Regions from separate parts of the Clostridium swellfunianum genome, predicted to be linked through region 2. Evidence: a T-box and tRNA genes for the amino acid it is inferred to sense, from the RefSeq annotation. Region 2 holds a T-box; the other regions hold tRNA genes.

Region 1 (6,108 bases), 2.4 Mb from region 2:
CACCCTGCTATGGGCGCAATGATTATGAACATTTCTGCTAATATTTTAGGGCTTGGAAATGCTGCCACACCTCTTGGATTAAAAGCTATGAAGGAACTGGATTCTCTTAATAAACATAAGGGAGTAGCAACTGACGATATGGTAATGTTTTTGGCTATAAATGATGCTTGTGTTGCGCTAATACCAGCAACAATTATAGGCTTAAGAGTTGCAGCAGGTTCTAAAAATCCAACTGAGGTTATAGGGCCAATACTTCTTTCAACCTCAGTATGCTTCATATGTGCTATTTTTCTTACAAAGCTTTTTGCTAAAAGAAAAAAGTATAGAATTGAGAATTTCATAGACGAAAATGAAACAGTTAGCATTGAAAATGCTGATAATTAGTAGGAGGGAAGAAAGATGTTTCAATATATAATGGGTCAAGTTTCGCTTCATGCTGTACCACTTCTGCTGCTTGGAATACCGCTTTACGGCTTTATTAAAAAGGTAAAGGTCTATGAAGTGTTTACTGAAGGTGCAAAGGAAGGGTTTACAACAGCAGTAAGAATAATACCTTATTTGGTTGCAATGCTGTTTGCCATTGGAATTTTTAGAGCTTCAGGGGCAATGGATATAGTTGTAAAGCTTCTTAGCCCAGTAACTAACCTGATAGGAATGCCTGCTGAAATACTGCCAATGGGAATTATGAGGTCCTTGTCCGGTGGAGGAGCGCAGGGAATGATGGTGGAATTGTTTAAAACGCATGGTCCTGACTCACTAATTGGAAAAATGGCTTCTGTAGCAATGGGTTCCACTGAAACAACTATGTATATTATAGCTGTATACTATGGTTCTGTTAAGATAAGCAAAACCAGACACTCAGTACCAGTAGGATTATTGGTTGACGTAATAAGCCTTATTGTAGCTGTAATTGTTACAAACCTAGTATTCTAAATTTAAAGAGGTGTAAAAAATGATCTTTCCAGATAAGCTTAAAAAAGGAGATACTGTTGGTATTATAGCGCCTTCCTCTCCAGTTACAAAAGATGAAGCTGATGCCTGCAAAAAGCTTGTAGAGGATATGGGCTATAAGGTAAAGATGGGAAAATGCACTTATCGTTCTATTCATGGATATTCAGCAGGTACAGGGAAAGAGAAAGCAGAAGACATAAATGAAATGTTTATGGATAAAGAAGTTAAAGCTATTTGGTGCATTAGAGGCGGAGACACAAGCTCCCATACTATGGATAAGCTAGATTTTGAAATGATAAAGAGGAATCCTAAAATATTTGTTGGCTACAGCGATGTAACCAATCTTCATATAAACTTTAACCAAAAATGCGATTTTATAACCTTCCATGGTCCTATGGTTAAATCAAACATGCTGAATGATTTTGACAGCTTTACTAGAGAAAGCTTTGAAAAGGCATTAAACATGGACAGTGAATTAAGCTTGTATAATCCAGAGGGCGAAAGCTTTCAGGTTATGGTGGAAGGAAGAGCTGAAGGAACTATTGTTGGAGGAAATCTAGCGCTTATAACCTCCATGATTGGAACTCCATATGAAATAGAAACTAAGGGTAAGATACTTTTTATTGAAGATGTTGGCGAGACTGTAGCTAGATTAGATAGAATGATGTATCAGCTTAAATATTCACAAAAACTTCAGGAAGCAGAAGGAATAATATTTGGGGATTTTACAGACTGCACTAATACAAGAGATGAAAGCTATACTGTGGTTGACATGCTTAAAGATGTTTTAGCTGATTATAACAAGCCGGTAATGTATAATATCAAATCTGGCCATTGCTATCCAATGTCTACAATTCCCTTAGGTGCAAAATGCATAATGGATACAAGGAGTAGCAAAATAAAGTTTATAAGATAAAAATGTGTCTGGCTTTTCTGCATTCATATGCTAAAGCCAGACACATTTTTATTATTTCGGAATAATATATTGTGAAAAAAGATAATGAGGAAGTGGGCAGGCTAACCGAAGTAAATCGGTATACATAGGCTGTTCCTGCTTCCGGCTATTAAGGAGGGTTAACTATGTTTACAGCCTTAATGTCAGATCTGTCTACTTATAGAAGAAAGAAAAAGCAAGAAAAAATTTTAACACGGTTTGTTGATTTAGATAGTGATAGAGTAGATGATAGATTGGAAAAAGCGATAGAAGCTGCTGGATACTCCTACGATGAAAAGCAGGACATATTTTATTCTAATATGAATGCTTGGCAAAGGAGCATGGGCTATTGCAGGTTATATGATGAAGGTGCAGCGCTTTTTGGAATGATTATAGATTGCGAACCTATTTACTTTGAATATGAGGGAAGAAGATGGCTTATAGAGTTTTGGAAGGGGCAATATGATTTGCCTACAGGTGCAGAGATAGGCATCTATGCAACGGATGGTCCTGACATAGAGATACCAGGAGTTTTCAAGGGGCCGCTTTTCTATACTGTAAGCGACCATGAGGCTCTTGAAATGTCTTATACTTTAAAAAAATATGGTAAAAAGCTTTTTACAAGAGAGGGAAAGCACTGGTGGCTCACTGGCTTTAAGCTAGGATTGTTTTCTAATCCTTATGAGTTGACAATGGACTTAAGCATTAATTTTAAGGACAAGGTAATGCAGAAAGCTTTTATACAAGGTTTAAAAAATGCTGGCTATAAAGATAGTGAAATAAAAATCAGCGGCAGCATTGTAGCTTTAGAATTTGACAGGCCTCACACACCTCAGCCAGCTACACGGACACTTGTTTCAGATATTGCCATACAGCTAAAGAATAAGTTTTTATGCGACAAGTATAATGAAATTGCTAAGCACTATGATAACTTCCCTGATCAAATCAATGCAATCTATGAGCAAGCACCTGAGCTTTATGAAAAAATTATAAATATAGACAAACCAAAACGACTGCTGACTAAAATAGAAAAATTCGCTAAGTATATAAACTAGAAAAGATAGAGCTGGATAGCTAGATGGATATTTAAATAAATATAAGAAGAAAAGAATATAAGAATATAAAAAGTTAACAATTTATCTAGTTATCTGGCTGACTAAAGACTTTAATTGGTAGTTAAGTCTTAAGTAAGGTGAATTTATTATACATGCTTCCACCAATTTTTTCATAAAAACCTCTTGAAAAAAACAAAAAAACAATATATAATCATATTTGTAAAAGACATAAGACATGTATCACATATTTGCAGTACATGTTCATAAGTCCAATAAGAAATGCAGGAGTGGCGGAATCGGCAGACGCGCACGTTTGAGGGGCGTGTGGGAGACCGTACGGGTTCAAGTCCCGTCTCCTGCACCATTTTTTTGTCCAAAATTAGAAGATGGGGGTAGGCAAATGAATAAAAAAGAGCTAAACAGAATGAAAAAAGAGTTTAAGCTAGATAGTGTAATGCTTAATTTTAAAGAGATATATAACGTTTATATTAAGAAGGACAGCAATTCAGTGCTATACTCAAACTTAAGCTATTTTCCAATGATTGATACCGAAGCTCAAGAGCTTTATTTAAATAATTTCAAGAAAATGCTTGGAGGAGCTTTAGATTCAAAATTGTTTGAGCTTCCTTTTATAGCAGTTGAAGAAGGCAACGAGGCACAATTAAACTTTGACAGCATGTATAGAAGCGAGGATTCAGAAAACTTCACTCAAGGTGCTGATAAAATTGTAGCCAAGCTGTTGGAAAACTATACATATGAAACTGATGTAGTTCTTACTCTTGCAAAAGGTGACTACTGGGTAGGAAACAAGAATAGAAAGGCTTCTGATGAAATACAGGAGCTTGATGAAGTTATTCAGTCTTTAAATTTTGTTATAGGAAGTATTAATAAGGTTGAGCCTTTTAAAAAGAGTTTGGTATTTAGCTATGAGGAAAAGGAGTTTAAGCCAAGCAGCGTACTTGATACCTTCATAAACCTAAATACTCCTTTAGATGGATTTATGTTTCCAACCTTCGACAACGGCTATGCCGATGTGAATAAGGTTATGTACTATAACTCAAAGCCAAAGGAGCTTAACTATAGATTTATAGAAAACATATTAAGCTGCAGCATGAAGCTTACAGCAGAGGAAGAGAAGCAGTGCTTTACAGATATAATAAAGACTGTGGTTGGCGAAAGCGTGAGGCCAGAAGTTATTGAAGACATGTATACAAAAATAGATGAACTTAAGGAGCTGCATGATGAAAATGAAGAGACAGCTATTACTTTAAGCGATATGAAATACATATTGAATGGAATAGAGGAAAAAGACATAGAGGTTCTGGAAAGGGCTTTTGAAGACACCTGCGGAAAAGACTACAGCTTTAACGTGAAAAACATACTTCCTGATTTTAAATCCAAGTCCTTAAAGATTTGGAATGAGGATTTATCCATTAGTATGAGCCCTAAAAACCTAAGCTTTATAAAGCAGGTTAAAGGGGATGACGGCGGAAGATACTTAATGATTGAGCTTGCTGATGATGTTAATATAGACGGTTTTAAATTAACTGCAGAAGAATAAATAAAAAATGCCCTGCTTTTTAGCAAGGCATTTTTTATGTGCTTTATTTCATTAGTAATTCAATAAGGGTTCTTGTTGGCATTCCAGTAGCACCAGCGTCGTATAAATCTGAGCCTGAGGCTGAACCAGCGCAGCCGGCAATGTCAAGGTGAGCAAAATTCACATCCTCAGCAAAGCTTTCAAGGAATAGACCTGCAACTATAGCTCCACAGGAGGTTCCAGAGTTTTTAAGATCCGCACTGTCTGTTTTTAACTGTTCTAAGTATTCAGGGTTGTTTGGAAGTCTCCAGAAGTTTTCTCCAACTTCCTTTCCTGTATTTATAATACTGTTTGCAAGCTCATCAGAATTGCTTAAAAGTCCAGCGTTTATACCACCTAAAAATTGTGAGCAGGAGCCTGTTAATGTAGCTATATCTATTATGTTGGTTGCTCCAAGTTCTTTAGCATAAGCTATTGCATCGCAAAGGATAAGCCTTCCTTCTGCATCTGTTGAAATTACCTGTACTGTTTTGCCGCAGTAGGTAGTTATTACATCTCCAGGCTTATAGGCGTTTCCTGAAGGCATATTTTCCACTGTAGGAATAAGTGCAATAATATTCTTTTTTGGCCTAAGCTTTGAAAGAGCCTTCATGGTTCCAAGTACAGAAGCAGCGCCTGCCATGTCTGAAACCATGTTTTCCATGCCTTTACCTGGCTTAAGTGTTATTCCGCCGCTGTCAAAGGTAACTCCCTTTCCAATAATTGCAGTTATCTCCTTGCTTGAAGAATCGCCAAAATACTGAAGGGCTACTAGCCTAGGACTGTGAAGGCTGCCCTTTCCAACATATAAAATAGCGTTCATTCCCATCTGTTCAAGCATGTATTTATCAATTATTTTTATATCAAGGTTTCCCTCTTTTGCTATGTTTTCAGCTTGTTGTGCTATGTATTTAGGAGTTACATAATTTGAAGGCAGGCTTACAAGGTTGCGGACGAAGTTTACAGAATTTCCAACTATAAAGCCTTTGCTTATTTCATCCTTGCAGCTTGATATTACATTCACCTTTTGAAGCTTAACATTAATTTCCTTTTGCTTAATGCCCTTAAATTTATAAAGAGACAATTCTAAAACTTGTCCTATATTATATCCGAAATCTTCCCTAAGATTATCTAGTATATCTAAGTCTTCAATGGAGTTTTTTATGCTTTTTACAGCACTGCCTAAAGCTCTCATGAGCTTTACAGAATTGAATTCCTCTGTGGTGCCAAGTCCTAATATAAATACTTTTTTGTAATCGCACTTCCCCAAGGTATTTAATATTTCCAGTTCTTTTAAATCTCCACTATTCTCAGAATAGGCAAGTATTTCTCTTATTTCCTCTGGATATTCCAATGAAAAATTTTTAAATTTAAAAATCAATAAATTACTATAGAGTTTGTTGTCGTTTACACCTAGCATAATAAACCCTCCCAATCCTACATAAAAATTGATAATCTTATGCGTTTACAATTTATGTCTTCTCTAAAATAATAACACATTTTCATAAAATTGTTTATATTGCTTTTGCTAATTTTTTAAAGAAAAAATGTACAGTTAAAAGGATTTTAAAAGGCTTTGTAGAATTTAA
Region 2 (6,108 bases):
TTGCAGCTTTCACCCTATGGAAAAAAGGCTTATTCTTGTAGAAAGCTCTCCGTTAGAATATTCAGCTTTTTGTAATGTCTTGCTTACCTATCACAAGCTCTTAGATAATGTAAATGATGATAATTCGATGTTGAGCAAAATTTATTCATCGGTTTTAAACATTTATCTGAAGAAATCTCCTGAGGAATATAAAAAGCATTCAGAGCGCATAGGTTGCTCTCTGAAAGAGCTAAGCAATATAGAAAATAATCCTTTTGACAAAAGCTTGGATGAAATAAGCCATCCTTTTGCTGATTTGACTGGTTTTATACTTTCAGCTTATTATGGAGAAACTAACCATACAGATAAGCTTTATTGGCTTGGATATAACCTTGGAAAATGGATTTATATAATTGATGCTTTTGATGATTTAAAAAAAGATATTGAGGCAAACAAGTTTAATGCCTTGAATTCTATACATAATAAAGATAACAAGTCTTATATAGAGCTTGTTGAAAGCATTAAATCCCGTGTTGATTTTACACTAACAAGTTGTGCCCAAAGCTGTATGGAATATTTAACTAAGCTTCCTATTAAAAAAAATTTTGATTTGTTAGTTAACATACTGCAATATGGGCTTATGGAAAAAATGGACAAAGTTTTATGTTTGGATATAAATAAAGGAGGAAAATAATGAAGAATCCATACGAAGTACTAGAAATTAGAGAAGGCGCATCTCAAGAAGAAATAAAAAAGGCTTATAAAGAGATAGTTAAAAAGTACCACCCTGATCAATATGGAAATAATCCGTTAAGAGACCTGGCTGAAGAAAAGCTTAGAGAAGCAAATGAAGCCTATGATTATCTTATGAATAACACTAGTAGTACTCCAAAATATAAGGAAAACAGTTATAAGAATTACGACAGTAATAATTCAGGCTATGGAAATTATAGCGAAATAAGACGAGATATTGAGACTGGAAACCTTAGAGCAGCTGAGGAAAAGCTTAACAGAATGACTGTTAGAGATGCGGAATGGAACTACCTTATGGGACTTATAAATCTAAAAAAAGGCTGGTATGACAATGCCTATAATTATATTGTAAATGCCTGCACTCTTGATCCAAATAATTTTGAATACAAGCAAACGCTTAATAATCTTCAAAACAGAAATGCTGGCTACAGACAAACATACTATGGTAGAAATACACACAGAAGTGACAGTGATTTTTGTGATGTATGTACTACACTTTGGTGTGCTGATACCTGTTGTGAATGCTTTGGAGGAGATATCATAAGCTGTTGCTAAAATATTTTAGTGTTGGGAGTGTGAGCTATGAATAAAACCATAAATATTGCTAGAGGCGGATTATTTACAGCCTTGGGAGTACTTTTTATATATCTCAGCACAATTTCACCAACAAGCAAAATATATATCCTAGGTATAGCTTCCTGTATTATACCCTTATCAATAATTACTACAACTGTTAAAAATGCATTCTTTATTTATTTGTCTACTAGCCTTTTAAGTGTACTGCTTATTGGTTTTAAAGGAAGCGTCGCTGCATATGTTTTGTTTTTTGGTCTTTATGGTTTTGCTAAGTATTATATAGAAAAACTTAGAAAAGTACCTTTAGAAATTTTACTAAAACTTGTATTTTTTAACTCTATGACAGGATTATTATATATTTTATATAAGGTATTTTTTGTAGGACTTCTTAGAGTCAATATACCTATTTATGCAGCCGTAGTAATGCTTCAATTTGTATTCATAGTATTTGATTATGCAGTTACCTTATTTATTTCTTATATACACAGGTATTTTGCAAAAATCCTATAATTATATATTAAATTTCAAAAACACATATTCATTTAAATATGTGTTTTCTTATATATTGACATTTGTTGATACTTAGCATATAATGTTATAAAATGTTAGGCTTTGAACAGGAGCAGTAGTATTTAATTCAAGCTCAGAGAGCTGTTGGTTGGTGTGAAACAGTGTTTGATATAATATGAACTCGCCTGGGAGCATACTTGCAGAAAAGCAAGTACGGATAATCCGTTATCTTAATTGAGCTGAGTCTTAATCAGAAATTTTTACAACTTCTGATTAGGTCTAATTAGAGTGGTACCGCGAAATCTAAATCTTTCGTCTCTTTCTTGAGATGAAGGATTTTTTATTTTATCTTGATATTAACAATTATAAGGAGGCAGATAAAATGGCTAACTATGGTACAGAAATCGATAAAAAGTGGCAGCAGAAATGGGAAGAAACTGAGCTCTATAAATTTGATGAAAAGAATTTAGATAAAAAATTATATGTGCTTGAAATGTTCTCTTATCCATCCGGAGCTAATCTTCACGCAGGTCACTGGTTTAACTACGGCCCAGTAGATTCCTGGGCTAGAATGAAGAGAATGCAAGGTTATAATGTGTTCCAGCCAATGGGCTTTGATGCCTTTGGACTTCCTGCTGAAAACTATGCAATAAAAACAGGAATACATCCTAAGGATTCAACTCTTAAAAATATTGATACTATGGAAAAACAACTTAAGGCTATGGGAGCAATGTTTAATTGGGACAATGAGGTGGTTACCTGCTCGCCAGACTACTACAAATGGACCCAATGGGTATTTTTAAAGCTTTATGAAAAAGGTCTTGCTTATAGAAAGAAAGCTCCTGTAAATTGGTGCCCTAGCTGTAACACAGTTCTTGCTAATGAGCAGGTTGTTGATGGTCACTGCGAACGTTGTGAAACTGAAGTTACTAAAAAGGATCTAACTCAATGGTTCCTTAAGATTACAGATTATGCTGATGAACTTCTTGAAAAGCTTGATACCTTAGATTGGCCTGAGAAGACTAAAGCGATGCAAAAACACTGGATTGGCAAATCTACAGGTGCTGAAGTAACCTTTGAAGTTGAGAATTCAGCCCTAAGCTTTGATGTATTTACCACAAGAGTTGATACTCTTTTTGGAGTTACTTATGTAGTGTTAGCTCCTGAAAATGAACTTGTAGATAAACTAACACTTCCTGAATTCAAAGCTGCCGTTGAAGAATATAAAGAAAATGCAAAAAAACAGACTGATATAGAAAGACAATCTATTACAAGAGAAAAAACAGGTGTATTCACAGGTTCTTATGCTGTTAACCCTATAAACGGTAAAAGAGTCCCAATTTGGGTAGCAGATTATGTACTTGCGACCTATGGAACTGGTGCAGTTATGGCGGTACCTGCTCATGATGATAGAGATTTTGCTTTTGCTACCAAATACCAACTTCCTATTGAAAGAGTTATAGAAAGCGATACAAACCTACCTTATACAGAGTATGGAAAACTTGTTAACAGTGAAGAATTTAACGGCCTTACTACTGAAGAGGCTAAAGAAGCCATAGTAAAAAAATTAGCTGTTGCTAAACTTGGCTCCTCTAAAGTAAATTATAGATTAAGAGATTGGCTTGTTTCAAGGCAAAGATATTGGGGAGCACCAATTCCAGTTGTTCATTGTGAACACTGCGGAATAGTTCCTGTGCCAACAACTCATCTTCCTGTGGAACTTCCATATAACGTGGAATTTTCTCCAGATGGAAAGTCCCCGCTTGCTAAGAGCGAGGAATTTATGCATACTACTTGTCCACGCTGTGGACATGACGCACAAAGAGATCCTGATACTTTAGATACCTTTGTGGATTCCTCTTGGTACTTCTTAAGGTATCCAGATAACAAAAACAGCGATAAGGCTTTTGATACTGAGAAAGTAAACAAGATCCTTCCAGTTGATAAATATGTAGGAGGACCTGAGCATGCCTGCATGCACCTATTATATGCTAGATTTGTTACTAAGGCTCTAAGAGATATGGAATACCTAAACTTTGATGAACCATTCCTTTCGCTTACTCATCAAGGATTAATACTTGGACCTGATGGACAAAAGATGAGTAAATCAAAGGGAAATACAATAAACCCTGATGATTATATTAAAGAATACGGATCCGACGTGTTTAGAATGTACTTGATGTTTGGCTTTGGATATACTGAAGGTGGCGCTTGGAGTGATGATGGACTAAAATCCATTGCTAGATTTGTTGACAGAATTGAAAGATTATTGGAAGCATCAAGAAGCGTGATAAATTCTTCAGATAGTAAAACTAGTATAGATAAGGCTGAGAAAGAACTTAACTACTGGAGACACTTTGCTATAAGAGGTGTAACTGCTGATGCAGAAATACTTCAGTTCAACACAGCAATAGCAAGAATGATGGAACTCACCAATGCATTTTCAAAGTATATTAACGAAGAAAGCAAAAATGGTTCCTTCTTAAAAGAAGTAGTTTCTGACTTTATCAAACTTTTAGCACCATTTGCACCTCACTTTGCTGAAGAACAATGGAGTCTGTTTGGAATGGAATACTCAGTCTTTAATCAAAACTGGCCAGTTTTTGATGTTTCAGCACTTGTTAAAGATGAAATTGAGATAGCTATTCAAGTAAATGGAAAAGTTAAAACAAGAATTAACGTTTCATCTGAATTGAATGAAGATGGAATAAAGGAAGCTGCCTTAAGCAACGAAGATGTTGTTAGCTCTCTTGAAGGGAAAACAGTTGCTAAAGTTATTGTTATTAAAGGAAGACTTGTTAATATAGTTGCTAAATAACTTGCGAATAAATAAGGTTTTAAAATTAGAAAAATACAAATAGAGTGTACCTCTAAAGGTACACTCTATTTGTATTTTTCTAAGGTTTTTTCAGTAGCCTGAAGCAAATTGTTTAAATCGTAAACTTCTCCCTCTTCTATAAGCTTATTAATTTGAAGCTGGAATCTTGTAGATTCTGCTGCTTTCCCTATAGACGCTAAGGTTAATATATTATTCATTATATTTGAAATTAAACTGGATTTAACTTCAAACAGTTTTTGAGCATCTTTAATTTCATCCTTTATTTCGAGCATTAATTGGTCTAAATTAAAAGCTGCATCTGCTGCGTGCTTAAGCTTTTGTCTTATGTAATCAGGTATCTCATGCTTATATTTATAGTTTAAGGAATGCTCTATGGTAGCCCAAAAATTCATGGCCAAAGTCCTAATTTGAAATTCTGCTAAAATATCCTTTTGCCCCTCAGCTAAATTAACTGGGTATTTTATAACCATGTGATAGCTTCTATAACCACTCTCTTTATAATTTGCCACATAATCCTTCTCATACATTATCTGCATATCTTTTCTATTTCTAATAAGCTGCACAACCTTCTCAACATCATCTACAAACTGGCACATAACTCTTATTCCAGCTATATCCTCCATCTCATACTCTATTCTATCTAGAGGTATATTAAACTTGTTAGCCTTCTCTAAAATACTAGCAATTTCCTTTACTCTTCCAGTAACAAATTCAATTGGCGAGTATTCATTTTTTCTTCTAAGTTCTGTTCTTATGCTTCTAAACTTAACCTTAAGCTCCTCAACTGCCTGTTCGTAAGGTATTAAAAATGTTTTCCACTCTCTAATTGCCATAGCATTTCATCCTTTACATCAATTGTCTTATTTACTATTATAATATATTTATCATAATCCTTAAATAATAATTTACATTAGTTATTTTATTGAAAAACAATAGAATATTTTTAACAATTTGTTATAATAGTAATAGTATATTTATTCAAAAGACTTTAGTAAGTGGGTGATTTAATGAAAGAAAATATCTTTTCTGGTTTGGAAGACCTAGGTTTTGATAATATAGATGAGGTTGATATTTTTAATAAAAAGAAGGAAGAAGAAAAGGAAAATTCTCAAGAAAAGAAAGAGGACGACCCTAGGAATTTGTTATATGATGCAAGTGCAACTTGTCCGGTATGTGGAAATAAATTTCAGGCAAAGGCTGTAAAGAGTTCAGCATATAGAAGGCAAAAAAATGATAGTGATCTTTTTGTGAGATATGCTCTAATAAATCCTTATTTTTATGAAGTATGGATTTGTAATGCATGTGGTTATAGTGCTATGAAGCAGGACTTTGACAAAATTAGAGATTATCAAATAGAACTTATTCAAGAAAAAATAGCACCTAAATGGCAAGGAAGGCGTTATCCTGAAGTTTACGATGTTGAAATAGCTATAGAAAGATATAAACTTGCA
Region 3 (6,108 bases), 1.8 Mb from region 2:
TTTTAGTAATCAAATTGATAAATTTTTGACGCTAATATTTCAAAATCAATACTCTTCTATAAAGAAAATACCGCAAGCCCCTGTGCCAGAATGTGTCCCAACAACACAGCCAACTTCGCATTCTATAAATTCAGCACATCTTTCAGTCATATTTTCAGTTAAAGCTTCTCTAACATCTTTATTTTCTACCTGTAGAATTATGGAAGTCTCATCTTCCTTAATTCCTTTTTTATCTACATAATCTAAAATTGTTTTTGCTGCTTTTTTGCTTCCTCTAACTTTGTCCATTAAAGCTAATTCCCCATCTTTAATCTCTAATATAAGCCTTATTCCTAAAAGATTCCCTATCATCCCTGCAGTTTTCGAAAGTCTTCCACCTTTAACAAGATTTTCTAAGCTTTCAAAAGCTAAAGCACTTTTAACATGTGGAATAGATTCCAATATCTTTTTTTCAATATCTTTAGCAGCCATGCCTTGATCTTTTAGCTTGCAGGCTTTTAAAACCAGAAGTCCCAAGCCAGAAGTAACATTTAGACTATCTATGACTACTATATCTTCGCTTTCCAACATATCTCTTGCAATACATGCAGATTGGTAGGTTCCACTTAATTTCGATGAAAGATGAATAGATATAATTTTATAACCCTGGTTAATATATCCATTAAAGCAGTCATGAAATCTTTGAGGATTTATCTGAGAAGTAGTTGGGAATACTTCACTGGCTTTCATTTTTTCTAAGAACTCATTAAACTTAATATCTATGCCATCTAAATAGGATTCATCCCCAAAATGTACGGTAAGCGGCAGTACTTCAATATCATATTTTTTTATTATCTCCATAGGCAAATCTGCAGTACTGTCAGTTATTATTTTTATTTTTTCCATCTAACCTTCTCCCTTTATTTCATATTTGGAAAGCTCATTTGTCTCATTGCTTCATAAGCAACTATTGCTACTGTATTAGAAAGATTTAGCGAACGAGTACTTGTCTGAAGCATAGGAACTCTAATTAAGGCTCCATCGTTGCTGTTTCTTATGTATTCTGGAAGCCCAGCAGATTCTTTTCCAAATATAATAAAATCATTTTCATTATATTGCACTTCTGTGTAAAGCTTACTGCCTTTTGTGGTTGAAAAATAAAATGTTCCATTCTTATATTTTTCTTTAAAGGCTTCATAGGATTCATGTATTTCCATATCTAAATACTGCCAGTAATCAAGCCCTGCTCTCTTCAAATGTTTTTCATCAAGGCTAAAACCTAGAGGCTTTATAAGATGAAGCTTTGAGTTTGTAAGCACGCAGGTTCTTGCTATATTGCCGGTATTTTGCGGAATTTCAGGTTCAAATAGTACTATATTTAAGTTCAAGTTAATTGCCTCCTAATGTTAAAATTTACTACAACATATTAATATTATCCTATAAATTTGTTTTAGTAAAGAGAGACTAATTGAGTACAAATTTCTCAATAGCTTTCGCAACACCATCATCATTATTTGTATCAGTAACGTAGTCTGCTATTTCCTTTACTTCATTCTCACCATTTCTCATTGCCACTCCCATTCCTGCATACTGAAGCATGGATATGTCATTTTCATTATCTCCAATACACATAATCTCTTCTCTTTTAAAGTCATAGAACCCAGCTAAAACTTCAACGGCTCTCCCTTTTGAAACTCCACTTACCATAGCTTCAATGTTGTTGCTAGCAGAGCTTACTACCTCCAGTTCCTTTAATTTCAGTAAATCTCGCTTCGCCTTTATAATTTTATCAGAATCCTTATCGATGCAAATACATTTTAAGATCTCATCTTCATATTCCATTAATGTCTTATCCCATTCTTCTATAACTTTAATATTTATCTGATTGTGTTTTGGCAGAGTCTTATTTATTTTTACATAACCATTTTCAGGATCAAATCTTTCCATAAACACTGTATCGCATGTATTAAAGTAAAAAGTTATGTTATGTTTTTTATATACCTCAAGAATTTTTTTAGAGTTTTCATAACCTAATACTGACTTATATATAACCTTGTTTTTATCTTTTTCCCTTATATATGCACCATTTGAAGCTATAACAGGCACTTCTACACCAAGCATATCAGCGTAGAATCTTGCTGAAGTAAACAACCTGCCTGTGCATACAGTAACTTTAACACCCTTCCCATGGGCAAGCTTAATAGCTCTAAGATTTCGCTGGCTCACTTCCCCTCTGCTATTTAAAAGTGTACCATCCATATCTAAACATATTAATTTGAACATTCTTCATTTCCTCCTGTGAATCTGATTTATTATATTTTGATTATAACAAATGTTCTACTTATAAACAAAAAACACGAGAATTACCTCGTGCTTATATTTGACTATATAACTACTTTTATTCAGCAGAAAAATAATTGGAAACACCTTTTGTAATATTTATACCAAAATTTTTCAATACTTCATCTTTCATAAGTTTACTTCTATCCTCATAATTACTTATAAAGCCTAGTTCCAGTAAGACACATGGAACTTCTGAATTTCTTAAAACAGATAAGCTTTCTCTGGCTATTCCTCTATCTTCCCAGTTATCATTTTTAATAAGTTCCTTCTGAATAGTTCGTGCAAGTTTTATTCTTTCATCCTTTTGAAAACCATTAACATCATAATAATAAGCCGAAACTCCCTTATATTTATCTATTTTATTACTATTAATATGAACAGATACAAATAAGTCTGCTGAAGCTTCATTAGCTATTTTAGCAATTTGGTTTAAGTACAAGAGTTCATCCTTTTCTCTTGTTTTTACAACCTTAAAACCGTTAAACATTAGCTCCTCTGATGTGAAATTTACAATTTTAAGAGTTATATCCTTCTCGAAGAGGCCATTATAACTGGCACCTTTGTCTTCCCCGCCATGGCCTGCATCTAGTACCACAGTGGCTCTAAAAGGTTTTTCTTCTTTTGCTATTAGCACAACGATTTTTTTAGCGTCATTGCTGTCTACATTAACAAAGTTATTTTCATTATAGGCCTTTTTTATTTTAATCATTAAGTTATTTGAAGAATCATCATAGTAAATATCTTTGTTTTCAGAGGATTCCTCCACTTTAATGTTCAGCTTTTTTATTTCATCCTTTTTAAGACTTATGTCTATATATTCCTTGCCTTCTTCCCACTTAACCAGTGAGTTATTGCTTTTACAATCTATTATATATTTTTTGAAATACTTGCTTTCTGAGTAAGTTATACTTCCATCCTTATCACCAGCTAATACCTTATAGTTTAAAGCAATCTTTTGTTTTTTAGAAATAGTACTATCGTTCGACAAACGTTTATTAATTGCGAAAATCAAGTTCAAAAACATTAACAAAAAAACAATACACCACAGTCCAAACCTTCTTTTGTTTTTAACTCGTACATTCATAGCTTCCCCTTAAACTCCCCTATTACATGATTATAGCTTGTCTTTTTTTAATAATATAACAACCTATCAAAAAAATCAATTTTTACTAAGCACATATTTTTATTAATTGAACTTTCATTGATTAAATTTCACTGCAGATAAAATCAAATTTAAAATGCCCATGGAGTTTAGTTCCATGGGCATCAACATAATTAAATTTGGTGCGGATAACAGGAGTCGAACCTGCATGGTTTCCCGCCAGAACCTGAAACTGGTGCGTCTGCCAATTCCGCCATATCCGCTAAAATTATTTAAGTCTTATCTTTCTATATAATACCATAATTTTTTTAAAAATCAAAGGTATTTTATTAGAAAAATAATACTTTTTTAACAGATATCTTAGGGTAGGTTGCTGTCTTTTTATGTATTCCTCAATAAAATTGTAATAAGCACTCTTATCGTACTGAACAGGAGCCTTACTGCCATAGTATTCCCTGTAAGCTAACTCAGCTACCTCCTTAATTCTTTCTGACAGATTAGCAGGCATTTTCTCTAGCGCTTCCAATTCGGGTACATATTCAGATTGATTATACCCTATAACTGAAAGTCGATCCAATGAATATTTATATAAGGGAATAATACTCTGATTGTTTATAATAAAAGTTTTCCTTCTAGAATATATCAAAAAAATCACTGTATTTACGAAAACCAAAACAGATAAAAATTTAATAATCTTTAATAGTAATGGTGGAACGACCAAGCCATATTTAGTAACTGATGAAGAATATTCATTACTAGCATCCTGAGGCTTTTTAGGAATATCAATATTAGGTTCCACTTCCTGCACTGGGTCAGGCTTTTGTTCTAGCTCTGCCTCTTTTTCCTCTTGGTGTATTGCTTCAACTGCATAAGGCACCGCATCTACTGTATACCAGATACCTGTATTCGTATCCTCTTTATATAAGACTTCCGTCCAAGCATGAGCATTTTCGTTTCTTACTACATAAAAGTCATTCTCGTCTTTCTCCTGACCCATATTAAAGCCCTCTACATATCTAGCAGGTATGCCAGCTATTCTACACATTATTGTTTCAGCTGTGGCAAAGTAAGTACAATATCCTTTTTTTTCTGTGAAAAGAAAGTAATCCAAGAACTCCTGACCTTCTGGTATAGAGCTAACCTTTAGTGTGTAAGGAAATGCTTTATTTAAATATTCTCTAATTGCTTGAACCTTTTGAAAATTAGTCTTTTTACCTTTTGTAAGGCTACTTACAAGATCATACACCCTTTGACTTATATTATCTGGCACTTGAAGATACTTCTTATAAGAGCTATTATAATGCTCATTATCAGTCTCTCTATATGATTGTGAAGAGTTTCCACTGTTAAGAAGCCTTGCTGCTCTACTATTTAAGTCGTAGAAATATACCGTATAAGGTTTTTCTATTATACCGCTGCTCATAAAAGTAGATGCTTCATCATAGAAAATATAATCCATGTCTAAGTTTACGTTGAAAGAAAGCATTGGGGTAAAAATAGTAGAACTGTTCAATTCTTCAGGATGAATCTCTATTTCATTGGTGGCATCTGCATAGTCTTTGGAAAATAAATCTACAAGCATTGAATCCTCAGGCCTTACTCTTGAAGTATATTTTTTTTCACTCTGACTCCAGGAGTATCCATCGTAAAAATCCTTAACGCTTCCTTTTAAATAGTAAGGCTTATCACTTCTTACTCTAAATGCAACAAGCTTATTTAAAGTTATGGGACCTCCAAGCTTTGTGCTTTCATAGCCTGAAAAAGATAAATCATACTTATACTTCTTTCCCTTTTGTTCTCCATTTTCAGCTCTATTACCAAACTTATTGTAAAATCTGCCTTGAATATCCGATCCATATTTACCTTTATAGCTTTGAGGCAGCAGATTTGAAATTCCCGCAATTATTAGGCTTAAAACAACTGTATATATAATTAGGCTGGTGCCTCTTATTCCAACTTTTATACCGCTTTTGGTTAACTTTTTTGTTTTTTTAACAAATTCATTAATACTGTATGTTACCAGAGTAATAAAAACATAAAGAAAAAGATATTTTTTTATTTCCTCTGTATAACCTAGATACCAAAGTGTTATCAGCATTGTAAGAATAGCTATGATAGTGAAATTAGGAAGACCTCGGGTTGTCAAATACATCATTATATAAGTTAAAACCGGAATAACTATAATGAATATAGGCAAATAGTTATTATAGTCAGTAGCTTTATTTTGTGCAACTAGAGAATTTATAATATTAAAATTCTCTATAATGTATTTACTAAACATAGAGTTTACGTAATCAGTTTTTGAAAAATAATAGAAGATAGTTACAGCAATAATTAATAAAACAACTCCAAGCTTCACTGATTTTTTTCTAACAGAACTAGTAATCCAGCAAAAAAGCATTCCGGTGAGTATCAGTGCTGAAATAAAGCCATAGTTTAAATTTTCTATCTTATAACTTATTTTTGCTAGTGTTACAACAAATAAAATATTTATGTATATTAACAGCATGTAGATTTTATTATTTTTAAGAAAGCTCATTTTCTCACCCTGCTTTCTTTTTTGTTTACAATCTCATTAAAGCTGCAGCAGTCTATACCGACCCTTTTGAGAATGTCTAAATTACTCAAATCATTCAACTCACTAGCACAATAAAATACAGTTATGTTATATCCTCTGTCCTTTA
Region 4 (6,108 bases), 1.9 Mb from region 2:
TAAAAAGCATAGCAGTAAATCCGTATAAGGCATTTGTGTGAAGTCCTTCAGCATTTGTGAGAGGCGGCAGAGCGTAAAATGCTCTATTCATAAGACTATGTCCGTCTAATATTATTAATCTTTCTTTTACCATCTAAAATCCTCCATCACTTTGTGTAAACTTCTCTTCTGTAGTCATAAATATTTTTTCTAAGCTCGTTAAAATCATCGCTTGGAAACTTGGTTAATATCTGTTTTAATATTTCATAAGCGCATATATTTTCAATAACTATGGAAGCTGGAACAACACCACATACATCAGAGCGTTCATATCTGTTTAACACATTTTCCTTAGTTTTTAAATTAACCGAACCAATACTTTTCCTAATAGTTGGGATAGGTTTCATATAGGCTTTTAATTCTATATTTTCACCATTAGACACACCTGCTTCTATGCCGCCGGAATTGTTACTGCTTCGCGTTATTTTTCCATCCTTGTAAGCAATTTCATCATTGAAATCACTACCTCTCATAAAACAATTTAAGCCATTGCCAAACTCCACAGCTTTTATTCCCTGAACTGACATAACTGCATAGCTTAATGCTGCATCTAGTTTCTTGTCCCATTGAGTATAGCTCCCTACACCAATAGGAATACCTTTCACGGATATGAAAATACTTCCACCAATAGTGTTTCCACTTTCTTTACAAATATCAATTTCTCTTTTTATTATTTGTTCTGTTTCTTTATTATAGCATCGAACTTCGCTTTGTTCTATTAAATTATAGTTAACATCCTCAAACATATTTACGGCTTCGTCATAAAACTCCCCTATGCTATTTACCTTGCTTCTTATTAGAATTCCAAGTTCTTCAAGCATATTTTTGCACAAGGCACCTACAGCAGTTCTTATAGCAGTTTCCCTTGCTGAAGTTCTTTCAATAACATCTCTAATATCGCCTGTGCCGTATTTAAAGTAGCCAACCATGTCTCCATGGCCAGGCCGTGGAATTTTTATTTTTTTATCTTCCTCTGCTTCGTTGCCTAAAATATCTATCCAGTTTTCATAATCTCTATTAAATATAACCATAGTTATAGGATTGCCAGTAGTTTTAATCCCCCTAAGCCCAGACCAAAACTCAACCTTATCCTGTTCAAGGCTCATCCTTGAGCCCCTCCCGTAGCCTCTTTGTCTTCTCTTAAGTTCTTTATTTATATAATTCATATCTATATTAAAATTAGATGGCAAGCCTTCGATTATAGCTATTAAAGCTTTTCCATGAGATTCTCCAGCATCTAAAAACCTAAGCATAAATATCTCCTCTATTTCTTAATTTATATTAAAAGAAGCCCTTTAAGGCTTCCTCTATTCATTATAAAAGATGGTGAATTTGTTTTAATATAACGTAAATTTTAGAGTTATACATCCTATTGTGCTAACTATCTCTATATAAATTCACAGTATCTAGAATATATTCAAATCAAGCTCTTTCGAAAGCTCAGCTAAAACCTTAATTCCTCCCATGCTATTGCCTTTTGAGTCTAATGCAGGACCTATAACTCCAATTCCCATGCGGCTAGGCACAGCAGCAAGTATACCACCTCCGACACCACTCTTGGAAGGAATACCAACTTCCACAGCAAACTGACCTGAAGCATCATAAAGTCCGCAGGTAACCATTATTGTCTTAACCATTATAGCAGTACTTCTAGAAACCACTCTCTCTCCACTCCAAGGAAGTACACCATCATTTGCAAGCATAGCGCCTATCCTTGCTATATCTTTACAGGTTGCCTCAATAGAGCACTGCTTAAAGTAAACATCTAAGACTTGTTCTACATCCTGCTCAATTACTCCTGTGCTTTTCATAAAGTAAGCAAGAGATCTGTTTCTGTCTCCAGTAGTTTTTTCAGACTTATAAACATCTTCATTTATACTAATACTTGGATTCCCAGTAATTTTCCTTGTAAAATTTAAAATTCTTTTAAAGCAATCTTCTCCATCCTTGCCTGAAATTAAGGAAACTGTTGCTATTGCACCAGCATTTATCATTGGATTTAATGGCTTTTGAGGACTTTTTGTCTCTAAATTTATTATTGAATTAAACGCGTCTGCTGTGGGTTCAACACCAACCTTAGAAAATACTCTTTCTCTTCCATTATCCAGTAGTGCAAGCATTAATGTAATTATTTTTGATATGCTTTGTATTGTAAATTTAGTTTCGTAGTCTCCGCCGTAATATTCCTCTCCATCTAGAGTTATTATCGAAACACCAAGAGTGTCTGAATTCATTTTAGCAAGCTCAGGTATATATGTTGCTAACTTTCCCTTTTGTGTCCAATGTCTATTATTTTCTATAACGCTTTCAAGTAGTTTGTTCATATTATCCTCCAATGCACACTGCAATTGATTACACAGGAAATATTTTATCACTAAATTATTTAAGTATAAAGCACTTAGAAAAATATCTTTTAATAATTTAAAATATGTATTGCATGTTATTGGCTTATATGCTAATATAGTTTATGTGATTCGCCGAAGTGGCGGAATGGCAGACGCACTTGACTCAAAATCAAGCGAGCATCCACTCGTGCGGGTTCGAGTCCCGCCTTCGGCACCAAAATAAATCCACACAATTTGTTGTGTGGATTTATTTTTGTATCAACTTTAAAAACTAAAAAAATTATTAACTTTCTAATTTCTAAAAAATCTTAATAAGGATTACTTAAACTTCTACGTCTTGGACCTTTATCGTCCTTCTCTTCATTAACGCTCACTCTATTAGGCTCTTTGTTTTTAGCTTTATGCTTATTTTCTTTCTTTGTCATAATAAAAACCTCCTTTAATCCCTCTCTTTAGTATCCCTTTTATTGTTTAGTTCATAAACAAAAGGTCTTATCTCAACTTCTTTAATACTACCATTTTCATTATAACCAATTTGCATTGTAGGTTTGTTTATTGTTGTTTCTTTAGTATAGGCAATATTGCTTACATTCCTGTATTCTTTATAATTTCTTATTTCGTCATTAGTAAGTTCTCGACCTTGCATCGAAGTTCTCACCAACATTTCATGTTTTGATTCTTCGTGATGATTTGTAGTTTCTGACATAACACCACCACCCTTTATTTTATTGGCTGTCCATTGAAATTTTCAAACTTTGGAGGAAGTTCTCTATTGCTTTCCTTACCTTTTGGTCTTCCGGTTTCCATTTTCTTATTTTCCTTATTTATTGCTTTATTATTTTCCTTATCACTCATCAAAATCCCCTCTTTCGCCTCTGATTAAACCCTCAGTTTTATGCTTCTCCATCTCAGCCATTTGAATTATTTCCGGCTTAGCTGGATGTTTATTTTCACTCTTAGTGGATTTTTTTGTTTCTCTATGTGACATAATTATAGCCTCCTTTATATGAGAATATATAAGCAGTTAAAGCTTATTATTATACAAAATAATTTAGCGCACAAATTTAATGCTTCATTCCTGGGTCATCAAATACTGCTCTTGAGCTTTCTGCTTGAGGATCATGCTTTATATTTTTCTTCTTAAACCTATCGTCTTGCTTTTTATTATTAACTGTATCTCTCATTTTACTATGCATATTAAACTCCCCTTTCACTAATTAGATTTACCACTCCTATATGATTTATGCTTAATAAATAATAACAAAAAAGAGCCAAAAGGCTCCATTTAATCATTTGTCATTATTGATATTTAATTCTTTATATATATCTTCAAGCGCAGTCTCCATTTCCTTTTCTTCTATTTTATATAAAGACGCTGTTCCATTAACTATATCAGAAGCACCCATATAACCATCTTCTACATTATTTACTTTTTTTTTGTTTTTTGACATAGCTAATCACATCCTTTCAGTTCTATTTTCTCCAAAAGGAAGATTTAAATTCTACAGCTATTATAAATTCTCTTTAACTTTTTTATAGGTCCATTTACTTACCTTAACAAAAATTACAATAAACAAATAAGTACCAAATATAACCAAGAAACCTTTTAACCCAATAGTAGCATCCTTGAGTTCCATGTTTCCTCTACCAGTAATCTTCTGCTGTATTTCCACAGCAAAAACAATAACAAATAAAATGGTAAAAGTATAAATAAAAGAGAGTGCAGATATACTTAACTTTGCAAGAGACTTAAAAACCATGTCAGTTAAAAAGTAGATTACAATACCAATTACTCCAATTACCCAAAAATGCATACCCTTATCTGTAAGCGTAAGACCAAAATGTTTAAATAAAAGTATTAGCATGTCGTGAATGTTGTTTACCATAGCAGCAAGCAGTTTAATAACTTGTCCCAATTTTGTGCACCACCTTAATAATCTATGACTATATTATACTGCAAAATCTACAATATTTCATCCTTGAATCATATAAGCTCCACGTAGTGTCAGAGCTTATATGATTCGCTTTGTTATTCATTTTCATTTTTCATGGCCATTATATTAAAATCTACACCAAATTCATAATTGAATTTACTTTCGAACTCTCTAAGTTTTTTGAGCTGCTGTTCAGATAATTTTGCATACTGAACATTTTCGAAGGCATTAATTTGTTTTTTATCCATAATTACTTATTCCTCCTAATTATTATTTAGTACTGTACTGCAAGCATTGCCTTCAATCTTTTCTTCGTTAATAATACAGAAGTCATCAGACTCCATAATTACTTCTTTTATTGATAGTCTTTTCTTTCGAGTTAAGCCTTCTGATTGCTTTTTCTTATTTTTCATTTTGATTTATACTCCTTTTTGTAAAGACTGTTAATCTGTACTCATTTTATATTTCCTCTATCGTTTCAAAGTTATATTTTCCTTAGAACTGATTTTTATTCTAGTTGTTATAATGAGAAGAGTTTATATAAGCACAATATATTATAATAGTGTCAGCATCTTATTCAATACTTTCTATGTAGTTGATTACCATTACTATAAAAAAATGCACATTATTTTATGCGAATATACACATTGCTACAAATCAAAATGTTGTTCTTATATATAACAGTAATAATGATCAAGTTTTAATCATATCTTATTTTAGGAATATGAAAAACAGGAAGCAATACTAATGTCCAGGAACAGGCAATATAAATGAAGTTTGAATCATGGATTGCAGATGTTTCCATGAAAGGGGGAAGTGATGACAAAGAAGATTATATACATAATTCTTATTTTGTTCTTAGTGTTTATACCTATTACACTAGCAGGCTGCAAAATAAAAATTGGTAGTTATACTGTAAATAATTTTACTATAACTAAAAAGAAACCAAATAATTTTTACTATACGAATAGTCTTGCAAAAAATCTCACACTGGAATCATCTATTAAAATAAAACTCATGGACACAAATTTTTATAAAGAAAAAGACTTGTCAATTGAAGATATTGATACTGTAAGAAACTTTACTAAAGCTCTGAAAAAAAACAATTTCATTGAAAAGCCGAAAGATTTGCCCGAAAAGCCTTTGTATAAACTTTTCTTTACCTTTAATAAAGAAAAATACGTTATTAATGTCTATAGCGAAAAATACATTTCAGTATATCCATGGGATGGAAATTACTCAATGGATTACATAGATATGGAAGGGATACAGCCTCTTTATAATCTTTGCGGTTTATGCAAATACTTAATACCAAGGTAAAATTCACCTTAAGGTTAACTGCCTTAAGGTTTTTTTATTTTGCCCCTATCAAAAAAATCATTGAAGATATATAATTTTAGTAAATATTTCTACTAGGAGGAAAACATGTATAGCATAACTTTTCAAAAACTATACAGTAAACTTACAAGAAAACTTTTAAGCGTTAGATGGCTGGAACGATTAAGCATAGATTTTAATATTATTGAAGAAGCAATTAAAAGCAACTATTTTATTGATAATCTAAACAACATAATAGAAGATAAGGATTACAGCTGTTCAAGAACTTTAAAGTTGTGCGAGAATATGTTAAATAAAATAAGCTACCCTAATACTCCAGAAAACTGGCTCATCTATATTTATCAGTATACTCTTAACAAGTCTTTTCCTGGGGCAGTTAGCATAATTTTATTAGATAGTCTTCAACCAGCCTGCGAACTATACCTAAGAGTTTTAAGGATCTTGTCAGATGC

What was found. The T-box of region 2 lies ahead of leuS (leucine--tRNA ligase). A T-box ahead of a tRNA ligase gene usually reads a tRNA of that ligase, here a tRNA-Leu.
Region 1: it has a tRNA-Leu gene. The T-box ahead of leuS (leucine--tRNA ligase) is inferred to sense a tRNA for this amino acid. The anticodon was not compared.
Region 3: it has a tRNA-Leu gene. The T-box ahead of leuS (leucine--tRNA ligase) is inferred to sense a tRNA for this amino acid. The anticodon was not compared.
Region 4: it has a tRNA-Leu gene. The T-box ahead of leuS (leucine--tRNA ligase) is inferred to sense a tRNA for this amino acid. The anticodon was not compared.

The regions. Positions count from the first base shown of each region.
Region 1 is NZ_JAMOFV010000006.1:2,389,601-2,395,708, reverse strand. Features, by position in the region: gene NBE98_RS11355 (nucleoside recognition domain-containing protein) at 1-384, shown strand, start outside; gene NBE98_RS11350 (spore maturation protein) at 400-933, shown strand; gene NBE98_RS11345 (S66 peptidase family protein) at 953-1,867, shown strand; gene NBE98_RS11340 (DUF4474 domain-containing protein) at 2,032-2,940, shown strand; tRNA gene NBE98_RS11335 (tRNA-Leu) at 3,222-3,304, shown strand; gene NBE98_RS11330 (DUF4317 family protein) at 3,341-4,501, shown strand; gene NBE98_RS11325 (leucyl aminopeptidase family protein) at 4,545-5,939, opposite strand.
Region 2 is NZ_JAMOFV010000006.1:38,666-44,773, reverse strand. Features, by position in the region: gene NBE98_RS00380 (DUF5685 family protein) at 1-673, shown strand, start outside; gene NBE98_RS00375 (J domain-containing protein) at 673-1,287, shown strand; gene NBE98_RS00370 (hypothetical protein) at 1,315-1,818, shown strand; T-box leader at 1,912-2,141, shown strand; gene leuS (leucine--tRNA ligase) at 2,201-4,636, shown strand; gene yjbM (GTP diphosphokinase) at 4,702-5,490, opposite strand; gene NBE98_RS00355 (DUF2225 domain-containing protein) at 5,665-6,108, shown strand, end outside.
Region 3 is NZ_JAMOFV010000006.1:1,824,188-1,830,295, reverse strand. Features, by position in the region: gene NBE98_RS08345 (DegV family protein) at 46-885, opposite strand; gene trmL (tRNA (uridine(34)/cytosine(34)/5-carboxymethylaminomethyluridine(34)-2'-O)-methyltransferase TrmL) at 900-1,367, opposite strand; gene NBE98_RS08335 (Cof-type HAD-IIB family hydrolase) at 1,444-2,262, opposite strand; gene NBE98_RS08330 (N-acetylmuramoyl-L-alanine amidase family protein) at 2,378-3,406, opposite strand; tRNA gene NBE98_RS08325 (tRNA-Leu) at 3,605-3,687, opposite strand; gene NBE98_RS08320 (transglutaminase TgpA family protein) at 3,693-5,963, opposite strand; gene NBE98_RS08315 (DUF58 domain-containing protein) at 5,960-6,108, opposite strand, start outside.
Region 4 is NZ_JAMOFV010000006.1:1,940,923-1,947,030, reverse strand. Features, by position in the region: gene polA (DNA polymerase I) at 1-133, opposite strand, end outside; gene aroC (chorismate synthase) at 147-1,292, opposite strand; gene glsA (glutaminase A) at 1,446-2,363, opposite strand; tRNA gene NBE98_RS08890 (tRNA-Leu) at 2,516-2,601, shown strand; gene NBE98_RS08885 (hypothetical protein) at 2,824-3,090, opposite strand; gene NBE98_RS22420 (hypothetical protein) at 3,105-3,239, opposite strand; gene NBE98_RS08880 (hypothetical protein) at 3,232-3,372, opposite strand; gene NBE98_RS22415 (CPC_1213 family protein) at 3,449-3,580, opposite strand; gene NBE98_RS08875 (hypothetical protein) at 3,674-3,835, opposite strand; gene NBE98_RS08870 (hypothetical protein) at 3,896-4,300, opposite strand; gene NBE98_RS08865 (hypothetical protein) at 4,414-4,566, opposite strand; gene NBE98_RS08860 (hypothetical protein) at 4,582-4,731, opposite strand; gene NBE98_RS08855 (DUF4883 family protein) at 5,138-5,638, shown strand; gene NBE98_RS08850 (cytidyltransferase) at 5,744-6,108, shown strand, end outside.